2 regions of the Paenibacillus sp. VCA1 genome follow, and region 2 is predicted to be linked to the other one. Evidence: predicted binding sites of a transcription regulator. Region 2 holds the regulator's gene; the other holds the start of a gene.
The links. The regulator CtsR, encoded in region 2, represses protease genes until heat stress. The targets are predictions, from matches to a motif close to ATGGTCAATAAAGGTCAAACA.
Positions count from the first base shown of each region.

Region 1: a site for CtsR is predicted at 4,284-4,304, ahead of clpP (ATP-dependent Clp endopeptidase proteolytic subunit ClpP). Genes of this name have one in related genera too.

Region 1 covers NZ_JAVLSX010000001.1:41,601-49,351, reverse strand. Annotated here, with positions in the region: gene tpiA (triose-phosphate isomerase) at 1-160, opposite strand, end outside; gene RJP21_RS00270 (phosphoglycerate kinase) at 209-1,390, opposite strand; gene gap (type I glyceraldehyde-3-phosphate dehydrogenase) at 1,652-2,662, opposite strand; gene RJP21_RS00260 (sugar-binding transcriptional regulator) at 2,789-3,829, opposite strand; tRNA gene RJP21_RS00255 (tRNA-Arg) at 4,133-4,207, shown strand; gene clpP (ATP-dependent Clp endopeptidase proteolytic subunit ClpP) at 4,394-4,990, shown strand; gene nrdI (class Ib ribonucleoside-diphosphate reductase assembly flavoprotein NrdI) at 5,276-5,635, shown strand; gene nrdE (class 1b ribonucleoside-diphosphate reductase subunit alpha) at 5,622-7,706, shown strand.
Region 2 covers NZ_JAVLSX010000019.1:824-8,574, reverse strand. Annotated here, with positions in the region: gene radA (DNA repair protein RadA) at 1-1,156, opposite strand, end outside; gene clpC (ATP-dependent protease ATP-binding subunit ClpC) at 1,431-3,875, opposite strand; gene mcsB (protein-arginine kinase McsB) at 3,943-5,004, opposite strand; gene mcsA (protein-arginine kinase activator protein McsA) at 5,029-5,553, opposite strand; gene RJP21_RS28110 (CtsR family transcriptional regulator) at 5,582-6,043, opposite strand; gene RJP21_RS28105 (GNAT family N-acetyltransferase) at 6,584-7,751, opposite strand, start outside.

The DNA of each region.
Region 1 (7,751 bases), on a different contig from region 2:
TAGCGGCTTCAACCAATGCCGGAAGGTTGGTGAACGGAGCGCAGATGACGCTTTCCACGCCTTCCACTTCCGCTTTGCCCTTCACTTCTTCGATGAATGCTTTGGCTTCCGGAACGGTCTTGAACATTTTCCAGTTGCCCGCAATGATTGGTGTTCTCACTTGCTTCAACTCCTTCTTCGGAAATCCTTACGGCTGTACCCGCCCGGATTATTTATCGTTCAGAGCCACGACGCCTGGGAGCGCCTTGCCTTCCATGAATTCCAGCGAAGCGCCGCCGCCTGTGGAGATGTGGTCCATTTTGTCCGCCAGATGGAATTTCTCCGCCGCTGCCGCTGAATCGCCGCCGCCGATGATCGTGTAACCTTCGGTTTGGGCGCAAGCTTCGGCCACTTCACGCGTACCATTGGAGAATGGATCGATTTCGAATACGCCCATCGGTCCGTTCCATACGACAAGCTTGGAGTTTTTAATGATTTCGGCATACTTAGCGCGCGTTTTCGGTCCGATGTCCACGCCTTCCCATTTTTCAGGGATGTTGCCCACTTCCACGATATTCACGTTCGCGTTTGCGCTGAAATCGTCCGCGATGACGATATCGACCGGAAGCAGGAAGTTTTTGCCGAGATCCTTCGCTTTTTGGATAAATCCGAGCGCCACATCCAGTTTCTCATTATCGCACAAAGACATGCCGATTTCATACCCTTGCGCTTTCATGAAGGTATAGGACAGGCCCCCGCCGATCAGCACGTTGTCCGCGATGTTCAGCAGGTTGTTGATGACGTCGATTTTGTCTTTGACCTTCGATCCGCCGATGATGGCCGTGAAAGGACGCTCAGGGTTGGACAAAGCCTTGCCGAGAACGTTCAATTCTTTCTCCATAAGCAGGCCGGATACGGCCGGCAGGTAATGCGCGATGCCTTCTGTGGAAGCATGGGCCCGGTGAGCGGCGCCAAACGCGTCGTTGACGTACAGGTCCGCAAGCTCGGCGAATTGCTTCGCCAGTTCCGGATCGTTTTTCTCTTCCCCAGGGTAGAAACGCACATTTTCGAGCAGTAGCACGTCTCCGTCGTTCATTTTGGCGATTTTGGCTTTAACCGCTTCGCCCACGGCCTCGTCCGCTTTAGCGACCGGTTTGCCGAGAAGCTCAGACAAACGCTCTGCCGCCGGCGTCAAACGCAGGGAATCGACGAACTCTCCTTTCGGACGGCCCAGATGGCTCGCCAGGATGACCTTCGCGCCGCGCTCGATCAAATATTTGATCGTTGGCAGCGTTTCGCGGATCCGCGTGTCGTCCGTAATTTTTCCGTCTTCCAAAGGCACATTGAAGTCCACGCGCACGAATACGCGTTTGCCGGTTACTTCCACATCACGTACAGATTTTTTGTTCATGGTTCGTTCCTCCGTACCCATTTTTTGTTTGTATTCAGGAATTACAGGGGACAAGCTCGTTCGTTTCGGGATTTTTTCAATCCTCTTGTTTTTATCTATCCAAACTCTCCGTCGTCTCTATCCAAATCGTTTTACTTCGTTTATGGGCATGACGCGAAAATCCGAAAGTCGGCTTCCTTCCGGATTTGCCGCATGCAATTTACAAAGAGCGGAAACAAAGGTTCTGTTTCCGCTCCATATATTCCGCTTGACCGGCCGGTCTTACTTAGCCAGTTTTGCGAAGTATGCCAATGTGCGAACCAATTGAGCCGTGTAGGACATTTCGTTGTCGTACCAAGCAACGGTTTTCACCAGTTGTTGGTCGCCTACTGTCAGCACTTTGGTTTGAGTTGCGTCGAAGAGCGAACCGAACGTGATGCCTTTGATATCGGAAGATACGATTTCGTCTTCGGTGTAACCGAAAGTTTCTGGGTCGGACGCTTCTTTCATAGCTGCGTTGACTTCGTCAGCCGTTACTTTTTTGTTCAGAACGGTAACGAGCTCGGTCAGGGAACCTGTTGGTACAGGCACGCGTTGAGCGGCTCCGTCCAGTTTGCCTTGCAGTTCCGGAAGAACCAGACCGATTGCTTTTGCAGCGCCAGTGGAGTTTGGAATGATGTTCTCGGCAGCGGCGCGCGCACGGCGGAAGTCGCCTTTTGGATGCGGAGCGTCCAGGGTGTTTTGGTCGCCGGTGTAAGCATGGATCGTAGTCATCAGACCGGATGCGATGCCGAACTTGTCGTTGAGCGTTTTAGCCATTGGAGCCAGGCAGTTCGTTGTGCAGGAAGCGCCGGAGATGACGGTTTCGGATCCGTCCAGCGTTTCATGGTTGACGTTGTAAACGATCGTTTTCATGTCGCCTGTAGCAGGAGCGGAGATCACGACTTTTTTCGCTCCGCCTTTCAGGTGAAGCTCAGCTTTTTCTTTCGTCGTGAAGAAGCCTGTGCACTCCAGAACGATGTCAACGCCAAGCTCGCCCCAAGGAAGCTCTTCAGGGTTGCGGTTCGCGAGAACTTTAACTTCTTTGCCGTTTACTTTGAAGAAGCCGTCATGAACTTCGATGTCTCCGTCGAATTTGCCTTGCGTCGTGTCATATTTAAGCAAATGAGCCAACATTTTAGCATCAGTCAAGTCGTTGATTGCCACAACTTCGATGCCTTCCACATTTTGAATGCGGCGGAAAGCGAGTCGTCCGATACGTCCAAAACCGTTAATGCCTACTTTTACACTCATTGAATAGTCCTCCCAAAGTTCTTATTTTGTGAATGTTTGCAGGTCGGCCGCAGCCGTCCGAAACATTCATTATTTATTCAAAACAGGCGGGCTTGCGCCTGTGTTGATAACGAAACAATGCCGAGCTTACGATTGCTCATCGATCTGCCTGCAAATCTCGACGGCCGCCGCTTCGTCCGTCACGAGAATATCCTCATGCCCGAACTTCAGCACGGAATGAATGGCGGTCGCCTTGTCTTTCCCGCCGGCAATCCCGATCACGATCTCCGTCCGGATGATGTCCTCCAGCCGGAGGCCCAGCGTAATCATGCGGTGAACAACTTCGCCTTGCTCGTTAAAATAATAGCCGAAAGACTCCGCTACCGCGCCTTCGCGCTGAATCTCCTGCGCCGCGGCCGGATCCAGCCTCCTGCGCCGGGTCATCTCCATCGCGTCGCCGATGCCGTGCACAATGATGCGGCATCGCCGGATGACGTCCACGATTTCCTGAATATTGCGGTCCTGCACCAGCGATTGATATGCGTCATCGCTAAGCAGATCGGGGACATGCAGCAGCCGGTATTGGGCGCCTACGCGTTTGGCCATCGTAGAAGCGATCGTGTTCGCCTGGAATTCCAAGCTTTCGCCAAGTCCGCCCCTAGCCGGAACGAACCAGCTGTTCTTCATCGACGCGGAAGCATGCGGATTGAGCTCTTCCGCTACCGCGGCCAACGTGGAACCTCCCGTGACGGCAACCGTGTCCTCCTGATTCATGACGCCGAGCAGCGCCTTCGCCCCTTCGCGCCCGAGATCGCGCTTCGTCAGCGGCGATGCTTCGCAATCCCCCGGCACGACGACAACCTTTCTCAGGCCGTATGTACGGCGGATTTTCTCGCTCAGCTCATTCAGTCCGAACAGTTCCTCGGCCATCGGGCCCATCTCGTCCAGCAGCTTTCGCCCGGCTTCGCTGATCTTCATGCCGGAGCTTTCAATTTCGATAAGCCCTTGGGCTTTCAATAGATCCGTCTCCGCGCGCAGCACCCGCTCGGTCATATGCAGCGAGGCCGCCAGCGTTCGCCGGCCAATCAGCTCCGAGAGCATGATCTGATGGAGGATGGTGTACCTTGTCTTGAGCACGTCCATGAGATCAGGCAGAAGCTGCTTTTGTATCTCTAATATTCTCCGCATTTGCTCTCCACTCCCGCAACTTCAACTTCCTTCTCTCCTGCCCCTGGCCTTAAAACGTCCCACGGTAACGATTTAAGTCCCACTTATATTCTACTCAATTTCACCCCTTGTTGCAAGTAGTCCACCGTCTATCCTTCACATTATTCTTTCCTCTTATACGGCTTATACGGCGGCGGCAGGCGGCTATCCGACGTTTCAAAATGCCTCTTGCATTTCTGCGCGGCTTATCGTATAATAACACTTGCTGTACGGAATGTACGAGGGATAACCCGCCGCAGTCCGACTGAAGCATGTTTGACATATGCGCCCGTGGTCCAATGGATATGACGCAGGCCTCCGGAGCCTGAGATCGAGGTTCAATTCCTCGCGGGCGCGCCATATTATTAATGAAGCATCTACCATATGTTTAACCTTTAAGACCAAAGCCAATCAACGGCTATTTTTTTTACCCTCGAGTTTGACTTTCTTTGACTTTTTGTTTGAAATTGTTTATCATGGGGTTATTACGGTAACAGTAAGTATAGAATAGTTGCAATTAATCCATTAAATAGGGAGGTTTTCCACGTGAGTTATATACCTATGGTCGTTGAACAAAGCAACCGCGGCGAACGCGCCTACGACATTTATTCCAGACTGTTGAAAGACCGCATTATTTTTCTGGGATCCGATGTCAACGACGTCGTAGCCAATTCGATCATTGCCCAGCTGCTCTTCCTGGCTGCGGAAGATCCCGATAAGGACATCCACCTCTACATCAACAGCCCCGGCGGCTCCATTACGGCCGGCATGGCGATTTTTGATACGATGCAATACATTAAGCCGGATGTGTCCACCATCTGCGTGGGTCTCGCCGCTTCCATGGGCGCGTTCCTGCTGAACGCCGGCGCGAAAGGCAAACGCTACGCGCTGCCGAACAGCGAAATTATGATTCACCAGCCTCTCGGCGGTGCTCAAGGACAAGCAACGGATATCGAAATCCGCGCCCGCCGCATCCTGAAAATGCGCGACACGCTGAACCGCATTCTTGCCGAACGCACGGGACAGCCGCTGGAACGCATCGAACGGGATACCGACCGCGACTACTTCATGAGCGCGCAGGATGCAGCTGAATATGGCATTATCGATAAAGTGCTCGAGCATCCTCCGGTTCAAGGCGTCTAACCACCATATCTAGATATAGCAGCTTCAGGGGCTCCTAAAAGATCTTTTTTGGATCTTTCGGGAGCCCCTTTTTGCCGCGTCACGCCGCCGATTCTACGTACTCTAGCACAACCTTTCTCATAGGCAAATCCTCATTTGTCCATTGACGAACCCAAGATATTGATGTAAAATTCAATTTATCAACTACATATTGATCCAAAACATCATAAATAGCCTATTACGACTTGCATTCATTAAGGTTGCAGCGTCGTTTTTTTTGCAAAGAATCGGTAGGAGTGATAGAGTATGCTGGTTGTCTACGATTCCAAAACGGGGAACGTCAGACGTTTCATAAACAAGCTGAATATGCGGAGCGTTTCGATCGCGGAGAAGGAAGAGATCAACGAGCCTTACGTGCTCGTGACCTATACGACCGGGTTCGGCCAGGTTCCCGAGAAGGTGAAGTCCTTCCTGACCCGCAACAGCAACATGCTGCGCGGCGTATCGGCAAGCGGCAACCGCAACTGGGGTCCCCGTTTTGCCAAAAGCGCGGACACGATCTCCGAGATGTACGATGTTCCGGTCCTCACGAAATTCGAGCTGTCGGGAACAACGCAGGATATAGAAACTTTTGTTGAAAGGGTGCGGAGCATTGAAACATATTGAATTGAACAACGAATTGATGCAGCGGGGGGCTGACGGTTATTTTCAGCTTTCCAAAGACAAAGAAGCGGTCGCAGCCTTTATGGAGGAAGTCGAAAAGGACACGATGAAGTTCGGTTCCCTCCGGGAAAAGCTCGATTACCTGATCGACAACGACTACTACGAAAACGTGTTTGAAAAATACACCTACGAAGAAGTCGAGGCCGTATTTAACCTCACGGCAAGCAGCGACTTCCAGTTCCAGTCCTACATGGCGATTTCGAAGTTCTACAAGGACTACGCGATGAAGACGAACGACAAAACGAAATATCTCGAGCAGTATCCGGACCGGGTCGCCATCGTCGCCCTGCACCTTGGGGACGGGGACAGCGGGAAAGCGCTCCGGATCGCCGAAGCGATGATCGACCAGCGCCTGCAGCCGGCGACGCCGACTTTCCTGAACGCGGGCAAGAGCCGCCGCGGCGAGCTGGTATCCTGTTTCCTTCTGGAAATGGACGATTCCCTCAACTCGATCAACTACGTGCTCGGAACCTGCATGCAGCTGTCCAAAATCGGCGGCGGCGTGGCGGTGAACCTGTCGAAGCTTCGCGGACGCGGAGAGCCGATCAAAGGGGTAGCCGGAGCGGCTAAAGGCATCATGCCCGTGCTCAAACTCATGGAGGATGCCTTTTCTTATGCCGACCAAATGGGTCAGCGCAAAGGATCCGGCGCGGGATACTACAACATTTTCGGCTGGGACGTCATTGAATTCCTGGATTCGAAAAAAATCAACGCCGACGAAAAACTGAGAATCAAAACGTTGTCCATCGGACTCATCATTCCGAACAAATTTTACGAGCTTGCCGCTCAAAACAAGCCGCTTGTCGTATTCGGGCCTTATTCCGTTTACAAGGCCTACGGCAAACACCTGGACGACCTTGATATGGACACGATGTACGACGAGCTCCTCGCCAATGACCAGATCACTAAAAAGACGGTCATGAGCGCGCGCGACATGCTGACGAAGATCGCTTCCACCCAGCTTGAATCCGGTTATCCTTACATCGTGAACAAAACGAACGCCAACCGGGCGCATGCGCTGAAAGATATCGGCCAGATCAAAATGTCGAACCTGTGCACGGAAATCTTCCAGCTGCAGGAGACGTCGGAAATCAACGACTACGGCATCGAAGACGTCATCCGCCGCGACATCAGCTGCAACCTGGCTTCGCTGAACATCGTCAACGTCATGGAGCAGGGAAAAGTGAAGGATTCCGTCCATGTCGGCATCGAAGCGTTGACCGTGGTCAGCGACTTGTCCAAAATCGAAAACGCCCCGGGCGTACAACGCGCCAACCGCGAGCTGCACTCCGTCGGACTTGGGGCCATGAATTTGAACGGTTACTTGGCGAAAAACAAAATCGCCTACGAAAGCGCCGAAGCGAGAGAGTTCGCCAGCACGTTTTTCATGATGATGAACTTCTACTCCATCGAAAAAAGCATGGAAATCGCCCGCGACCGCGGCGAGACATTCAAAGATTTCGAAAAATCCGAATACGCGAAAGGCACTTATTTCGATAAGTACCTCGAGACGGACTTCCGTCCGACGTCTGAACGGGTTCAGCAGCTGTTTGAAGGCATCGAAATCCCGACGCCGGAGGATTGGGCCCGCCTGAAGGAGCAAGTGCAGAAATACGGCTTGTACCATGCCTACCGTTTGGCGATCGCGCCGACGCAAAGCATTTCGTACATCCAGAACGCAACCTCCAGCGTCATGCCGATCGTCGAGCACATCGAAACGCGTACATACGCAAACTCGACGACGTATTATCCGATGCCGTTCTTGAGCGCGGAAACGCAGTGGTATTACAAATCCGCCTATAACATCGACCAGTTCCGCCTGATCGACATGATCGCCGCGATTCAGCAGCACGTGGACCAAGGCATTTCCACCGTCCTGCATGTCAACAGCACCGTGTCGACCCGCGAACTGTCCCGTTTTTACGTATACGCCGCCCAAAAGGGCCTCAAATCGCTTTATTACACCCGGACGAAAAAGCTGTCCATCGAAGAGTGCACAAGCTGCGCTGTCTAAAAATTGATCATACGGCAAGGCAATCGCAGGGACCTCGGGTCCCTC
Region 2 (7,751 bases):
TTGTCGGAATATCTCGAAAGCTGGAGGCGATGCTGACGGCAATCGCCAAATCGACTGCCGGTTCATCCAGCTTCACGCCTCCCGCTACGTTCAAATATGCATCCTGGTTCTGCAAAAACATGCCCATCCGCTTTTCCAGCACGGCGATAATGAGGCCCATCCGGTGATGGTCCACGCCCGTACACATCCGGCGCGGCGACGGGAAATGCGTCGCGGACACCAGCGCCTGGAGCTCGACCAAAACCGGACGGGTTCCTTCCATGCTGGCAACCACCGTCGAACCGGCAACGCCAAGCGGACGTTCGGATAAAAACAGCTCGGACGGGTTGCCCACTTCCGTCAGCCCGGATTCGTTCATTTCGAAAATGCCGATCTCGTTCGTCGACCCGAAACGGTTTTTCACCGCCCGAAGCAGACGGTACGTATGATGCCGCTCTCCCTCGAAATACAATACGCAGTCCACCATATGTTCAAGCAGTCTCGGACCCGCGATGGCTCCTTCCTTCGTAACATGCCCGACAAGCACCGTTGCAATGCCCATGCCTTTGGCAACGCGCATAAACCGGGCTGTGCATTCCCGCACCTGGGCCACGCTGCCCGGTGCGCTTGTCACCTCGGGAATGTACACGGTTTGGATGGAGTCGATCACGAGAAACTGAGGCTGAATGCTGTTGATCGCTTCCTCGATCAGATCCATGTTCGTCTCGCAAAGCACGTACAGCTCCGGAGACAACGCCCCGAGCCGATCCGCGCGAAGTTTGGTTTGCCGCACCGATTCCTCGCCGGATATATAGAGAACACGCAGACCGGATGTCGTTAATGCATGCGAGGTTTGCAGCAGCAGCGTCGATTTCCCGATCCCAGGGTCTCCGCCGACCAAAATGAGCGAGCCCGGCACGATCCCGCCGCCAAGGACGCGGTTCAATTCGCCGATACCGGTGTGCACGCGCGCTTCATTGCTGCTCTCTATATCTATGATCGAAAGCGCCTTTTCTTTACTATGAAACAGCGGAGAATTCATTCCCTGCGTTTTAATGACGCTTTCAGTTTCTTCCACCATGGTATTCCAAGCTTGACAACCGGGACATTTACCATACCATTTGGCAGCTTCATAGCCGCATTCCGTGCAATAAAATTTCGTTTTTGTTTTAGCCATGACCTCTCCTTGTTGGTGATGGATTTTGTCTGAATTTGTCGATCACTCAGAAAATTGGCATTATTTTAATTTTACCATTTATTAAGTTTTATCGTAAAGTATTTGCAAAAAGTTTACATGTGTTTCAGAGCGTCTTTCGACGATCTGCAAGAAAAATAGAACGTATGAGCCAAACTTGTACATTCGACATCTAAAAAGGGGATTGACCTGCCGCTCATGATCAGCGGCGAGTCAATCCCCCTACATTAAACCATATTTTTATTTTCTTTTATTCTTAGGACGTTGCCGACACGTTGTCTGCTTTTCTTACCGTCAGTTCGCCGTTTTCTTCATCGATCACAAGCGAATCGCCCTTGGACACTTTGCCCGTCAGAAGCTCTTCGGACAAGCGGTCCTCGATATGCTTCTGAATCGCGCGGCGCAGCGGACGGGCGCCGAAGGCCGGATCGTATCCTTCCTTCGCCAGGAACGCTTTGGCCTTGTCGGTCAGCGTGAAGTCCACGTCGTATTCACGCAGCCGTTTGCGCAGCTCTTCGGCCATCAACGAAACGATTTCGGCGATATGCTTCTCTTCCAGCGAGTGGAAGACGATAATTTCGTCGATCCGGTTCAGGAATTCCGGACGGAAGCTTTTCTTCAGCTCGCCCATCACTTTGTCCTTCATGTTGTTGTAATCGGCGCCGGCATCGTTGACCGCCGTAAATCCGAGCGTGGAGTTCCGTTTGATCGCTTCCGCCCCGACGTTGGAGGTCAGGATGATCAGCGTGTTGCGGAAATCGACCACGCGGCCTTTGGAGTCGGTCAGGCGTCCGTCTTCAAGCACCTGCAGCAGAATATTGAATACTTCAGGATGCGCCTTTTCGATCTCGTCGAGCAGCACTACCGAATACGGCTTGCGGCGCACTTTTTCGGTCAGCTGGCCGCCTTCTTCGTATCCGACGTATCCCGGAGGCGCTCCGACCAGTCTCGACGTGGAGTGTTTCTCCATGTATTCGGACATGTCGATGCGGATTACCGCATTTTCGTCGCCGAACATCGCTTCCGCGAGCGCGCGGGCCAGCTCGGTTTTACCTACCCCGGTAGGACCGAGGAAAATAAACGATCCGATCGGACGTTTCGGATCCTTCAGCCCTGCGCGGGAGCGGCGTACAGCCCGGCTGACAGCCTTGACGGCTTCTTCCTGGCCGATGACGCGCTCATGAAGAATATTCTCCATGTTCAGCAGGCGTTCGGTCTCTTCTTCCTTCAGCTTGCGCACCGGAATTCCGGTCCAGTTCGATACCACTTGCGCGATATCCTCCGGCGTCACCTCGGAGTCGGTGCGGCCTTGTTTTTCTTTCCATTGGTTTTTCGTGGTCTCAAGCTCTTCGCGGATCTTTTGCTCGGTGTCGCGAAGCGCAGCCGCCTTTTCGAATTCCTGGCTTTGCACCGCCGAATCCTTTTCCTTGCGGATGTCTTCGAGGCGGCTTTCCAGCTCTTTCAGATTCGGCGGGATCGTGTACGTGTGCAGCCTTACTTTGGAGCCCGCCTCGTCGATGAGGTCGATCGCTTTATCCGGCAGGAACCGGTCGGAAATGTAGCGGTCAGACAGCTTCACGGCTTCCACGATCGCTTCGTCCGTAATTTTCACGCGGTGATGGGCTTCGTAACGGTCGCGCAGTCCGAACAGGATTTGAATCGCTTCTTCCGGAGAAGGCTGATCCACCATAATCGGCTGGAACCGGCGTTCCAAAGCGGCATCTTTTTCAATGTATTTGCGGTATTCGTCCAGCGTCGTGGCGCCGATGCATTGCAGCTCGCCGCGGGCCAGCGAAGGCTTCAGAATGTTCGAGGCGTCGATGGCGCCTTCCGCGCCGCCTGCGCCGATCAGCGTATGCAGCTCGTCGATGAACAGGATGATATTGCCGGCTTGGCGGATCTCATCCATAATTTTTTTCAAGCGGTCCTCGAATTCGCCGCGGTATTTGGTGCCGGCAACAACCGACCCCATATCCAGCGTCATAACGCGTTTGTCGCGCAGCGTTTCCGGAATTTCGTTGTTGATGATTTTTTGGGCGAGGCCTTCCGCGATCGCGGTTTTACCTACCCCAGGCTCGCCGATCAGCACCGGGTTGTTTTTGGTGCGGCGGCTGAGAACTTGAATGACGCGTTCAATTTCGTTGCTGCGGCCGATCACCGGATCCAGGTTGCCTTCCTTGGCAATGGCCGTTAAGTCGCGGGCCAAAGAGTCCAGCGTCGGCGTGCTGACGTTAGCCTGGGAGCCGTGATGGCTGGATACCGCCTCGCTGCTTCCAAGCAGCTGCAGCACTTGCTGGCGCGCTTTGTTCAGGCTGATGCCCAAATTGTTCAATACGCGGGCCGCAACGCCTTCACCTTCGCGGATCAGTCCGAGCAGGATATGCTCCGTTCCCACGTAGGTATGACCCAGCTTGCGTGCTTCGTCCATGGACAACTCAATGACTTTTTTGGCGCGCGGAGTGTAGGCGATATTGGTCGGCTGCTCCTGCCCTCTGCCGATGAGCGTTTCCACTTCATCCTGGATTTTTTCGAGTCCGAGGCCAAGTCCGATCAATGCCTTCGCGGCAATGCCGTCACCCTCGCGAATCAGCCCGAGCAAAATATGCTCCGTGCCGATGTTGTTATGTCCCAAACGAACGGCTTCCTCCTGAGCGAGTGCCAGCACTTTTTGAGCGCGTTCCGTAAATCTTCCGAACATCATTCTCCTGCACCTCCATGAGTTTGAAATATATCGAATTCTTGTTTGCTTTTCAGTCTAAATCTTCGGCTCAGGCTTTCGCCAGAGTCTCGCGAATCAACCTTGCCCGGTAAATGTCGCGTTCCTCGCTGTTCATGTCGTGGCCGTATTTTTTTTGCAAAAAACCCGGCTGCGTCATAACGTTCAGTTCGTTCATCACCGGAATGGAAGGCCCCTGTACGATCCCCAGGTCAATCCCCAGACGCACGTCCGAGAGCCGCTGACCGGCCTCTTTGGAATCCATGACCTCCGCGTACGATAAAATGCCGTAAGACCGTTTGATCCGGTCCGTGATGCGAAGACGGGAATCGTTCATGAGACGCGTGCGCGCATTTTTCTCGTGTTCGATGATCTGCAGCACGACGCTGTGCAGGTTATCGATGATTTCGTATTCGGTTTGCCCGAGCGTGATCTGGTTGGAGATTTGAAACAGGTTCCCTATTGCTTCGCTGCCCTCGCCGTAAATTCCTCTAACGGTTAAGCCAACTTGGGAGACCGCGGACAAAATCCGGTTAATCTGCTGCGTCATGACAAGCGCCGGCAGATGCATCATCACCGATGCCCTAAGCCCCGTCCCCACGTTGGTCGGACAGCTGGTCAGGTAGCCGCGCTTGTCGTCAAAAGCGTAATCCACCTCGGCCTCGAATTGGTCGTCGATGGCCGTCGCTTTTTCCCACGCCTCGCGGACCTGAAAACCCGGATAAAGACATTGGATGCGAAGATGGTCTTCTTCGTTAATCATGATGCTGACCGACTCATCCTCGCTGATCATGACGGCCCCGTTCTGGGACTCGTTCGCGAGGCTTGGGCTGATCAGGTGTTTTTCGACCAGCACCCTTTTGTCGATCGGCTCGATCTCATCCAGCTTAACGGTATAAAACGTCCCCAAGGACTTGATCGCCTGTGTATCCGCCACTTTGGCCAGCCGATTCAGCACTTCCTCCGACTGCTGGCGCGTTGCCAAGAGGGGAAAGGGCATGTGCTGCAGGTTCCGTGCGATCCGTACCCGGCTGCTGATCACGATATCGGAGTCGCTTGCCGTCCCCCGCATCCATTCGCTCAGCGCTTTCTCGGTAAACCTGAGATTGGGCATCACGCATTCCTCCTTAAGCGTACATTACTGTCCTGCCATTTCTTTTTCAAGCGTTCTGATTCGATCCCGAAGCTGGGCGGCTTCCTCAAATTCCTCCTGCTGAATCCGCCGCTGAAGCTCGAGTTTCAGATCGTCGATTTGACGTTTCAATTGAATCCGGCTGCCGCTTCTTTTCGGTACCTTGCCGACATGGACGGTGTTCCCGTGCACCCTTTTGAACAAAGGATCGAGACGGTCGCCAAAATATTTATAACAGGAGCTGCAGCCGAACCGGCCGATTTTGCTGAACTGGGAATACGTCATTCCGCATTCTTCGCACCGCAGGGATTGGGGCGTTTTGACGCTGCTGGTCATCCCTTTGCCCGCGGAATCAAAATCGAGCAGCCCTGATAGCAAGCTGTGTATCGAGAACCCACCCGACGTACCGGGGAGCATCTCTCCTTTTTCCCTTGCGCAAGTTTCGCAAATGTGGAATTCATTTTTTTCGCCGTTTACGATTTTGGTGAAATGGAGCGTTGCGGGTCTTTTGCCGCATTCTTGGCATAACATATCGCTGTACCTCCTTTTCTCCGTAGACTCATTTGCCTAACAAAGAAATCAGCATCGCCTTCATGATTCTTGCACGCAATTCATCCCTGTACGGAAGTTTGATCATCAAAGCCTCTCTGGAAACGGCTGCCCGCATCATGTTTGCTTCCCGTTTGGTCAGTAACCGGGCCTCCTCCAGCTGGTAAATGAGCCCTTCCGCGACCGTCTGGTCTATGGTATCGCCAATCGTCTGATGCAGATGAGTATGAAGCGCCGAATATTGCGGCAGACTGATACGCCTGATCCGGATGTAACCGCCGCCTCCGCGCTTGCTTTCCACGAGATAACCTTTTTCCAGCGTAAACCGTGTGCTTATGACATAGTTGATTTGGGAAGGTACGCAGGAAAAATGGTCCGCCAAATCGTTGCGCTGTATTTCGATCAACCCGTCGGGACTCTCATGCAAAATACTCTTCAGATATTGTTCAATAACATCAGAGATATTACGCATCGTTCATCCTCCACTTTAGTTCAGGATTTTGCCAAACCAAAACCGGTTTACGGGCAAAATCCCCGTACTGCTATTAGAAAGCCGGTTACAGATGCGCGTCCGATCCCCTTCGGGATATACAACCAAATTAACCAAAGGATCGGTGTGCGAACCGCATAAAATGAACGGCCAACCATGGCTGCATATGATGCAGCGCGGCATGGTTAGTGTAACTTCAGACAATTCAGATCATACATAAACTGTGCGATTCCAACAGGATATGCAAATTTGATCAGCAATTGACTTTGACTTTCTTTGACTATATTATAACACATTCTCGCGTTTTGCCAAGGGGCAAGCCTTAAATTACGCCGCAAACGGTATTTTTCGCCTTTGACTTTTCGAACATCGTTTAATCATCTGATATCATTTTTGACCTTTTTGCTCCATTCCATCCCTTGGGTGCTGAAGAAATTCAGCGTTGGGCGTTTCAAATCGAGCAGATTGTATAAAAAAACTCCCCCGCGGTGCTGCGGGAAAGTCTTGATCAGTAACTATTTTTTAGAAAAAGTCCAGCAAAAATGTCCGGCCGGCAGGGATGACCCGTTCCAACAGCGCAGCAGCCTCCGGATCACCGGCTAATCTGCCCATGTTCACCAATTCGCCGGGACGCTTGTAGCCAAACATCAGCGTTGTCAGCGTTTGAATGTCGCAGCTCAGCTGGGCCGGTTCCCCTTCGTCTTCTTTCGATACGGCAGCATTACCCTCAGGAGAGACGGTAATACGCCAATTCCCTTCGTTCCATGGGGCGTAAGGATCCCGGAGCCGAACCGTCCATGTCTGCTCCTCCCCGGTGCCCTGGAATGCATACGCCTCGATAAAGCCGGCAACATTCACGATTCGGGCCATCCCGAAAGGATGGATTTCCTGCGTAATCCGGGGATCCGCCAGCATATACGTCAATCCGTCGTCCATCGGCATTTGAGCAAGCACGGCTTGTTTGATCATCGAATCATGATTGCAGATAAACGTCCATAAGGCCCTTCTGGATTCTTCCGTCAGCCAGACAAACTCATGCACTTCCATTTCCTGCTTTTCGACTTTATACAATAGGAAACCTTGCGGTTCTCCCGATGCATCGTAAAAGACGGCGGTATGGTCCTCGTCACCCAAAATCGCATGCTTCCACCGGTCCTCGCTCCGAACCATCATACCGTTATACCGGCTCGCGTACGCTTCATAAATCCGGTTCAAAACGGGAATATCCTTGACGTCGCGGCGAACGGTTCCTTCGGTCACCTGCTTGGCGGGGAGCTTCTCGGTCGGAATGACGTACTTTTTATAATCGTTGAACATTTCCCAGCCGTATTTACGGTAAAACGCAAATGAAAACGGATGCAGCATGGACAGCAGCTTGCCCGATTCGTTCATGACCTTAAGAGAGTGCGTAAGCAGCTGTTTAACCAGCCCTTGCCTGCGGTTTTCCGGCCATGTAGCTACCCCCGCAACCCCGGACATCGGCATCTTTCTGCCATTGACGAAAATGTCCACGTTCAGCAAGCCCAGCTTGGCGCTTAAACGTCCATCCTCGTCAAAAATGCCCCACGTATTCTCGGGCTTAAACCGTTTTCTGGCTTTTTCCTTTTCCTCCGCGGTCACCCGGTATTGGAAGGCATATTCGCCCAGTTCCATCGAGGCATCGAATTCCTCGGGTTTCAATGTTCTGATT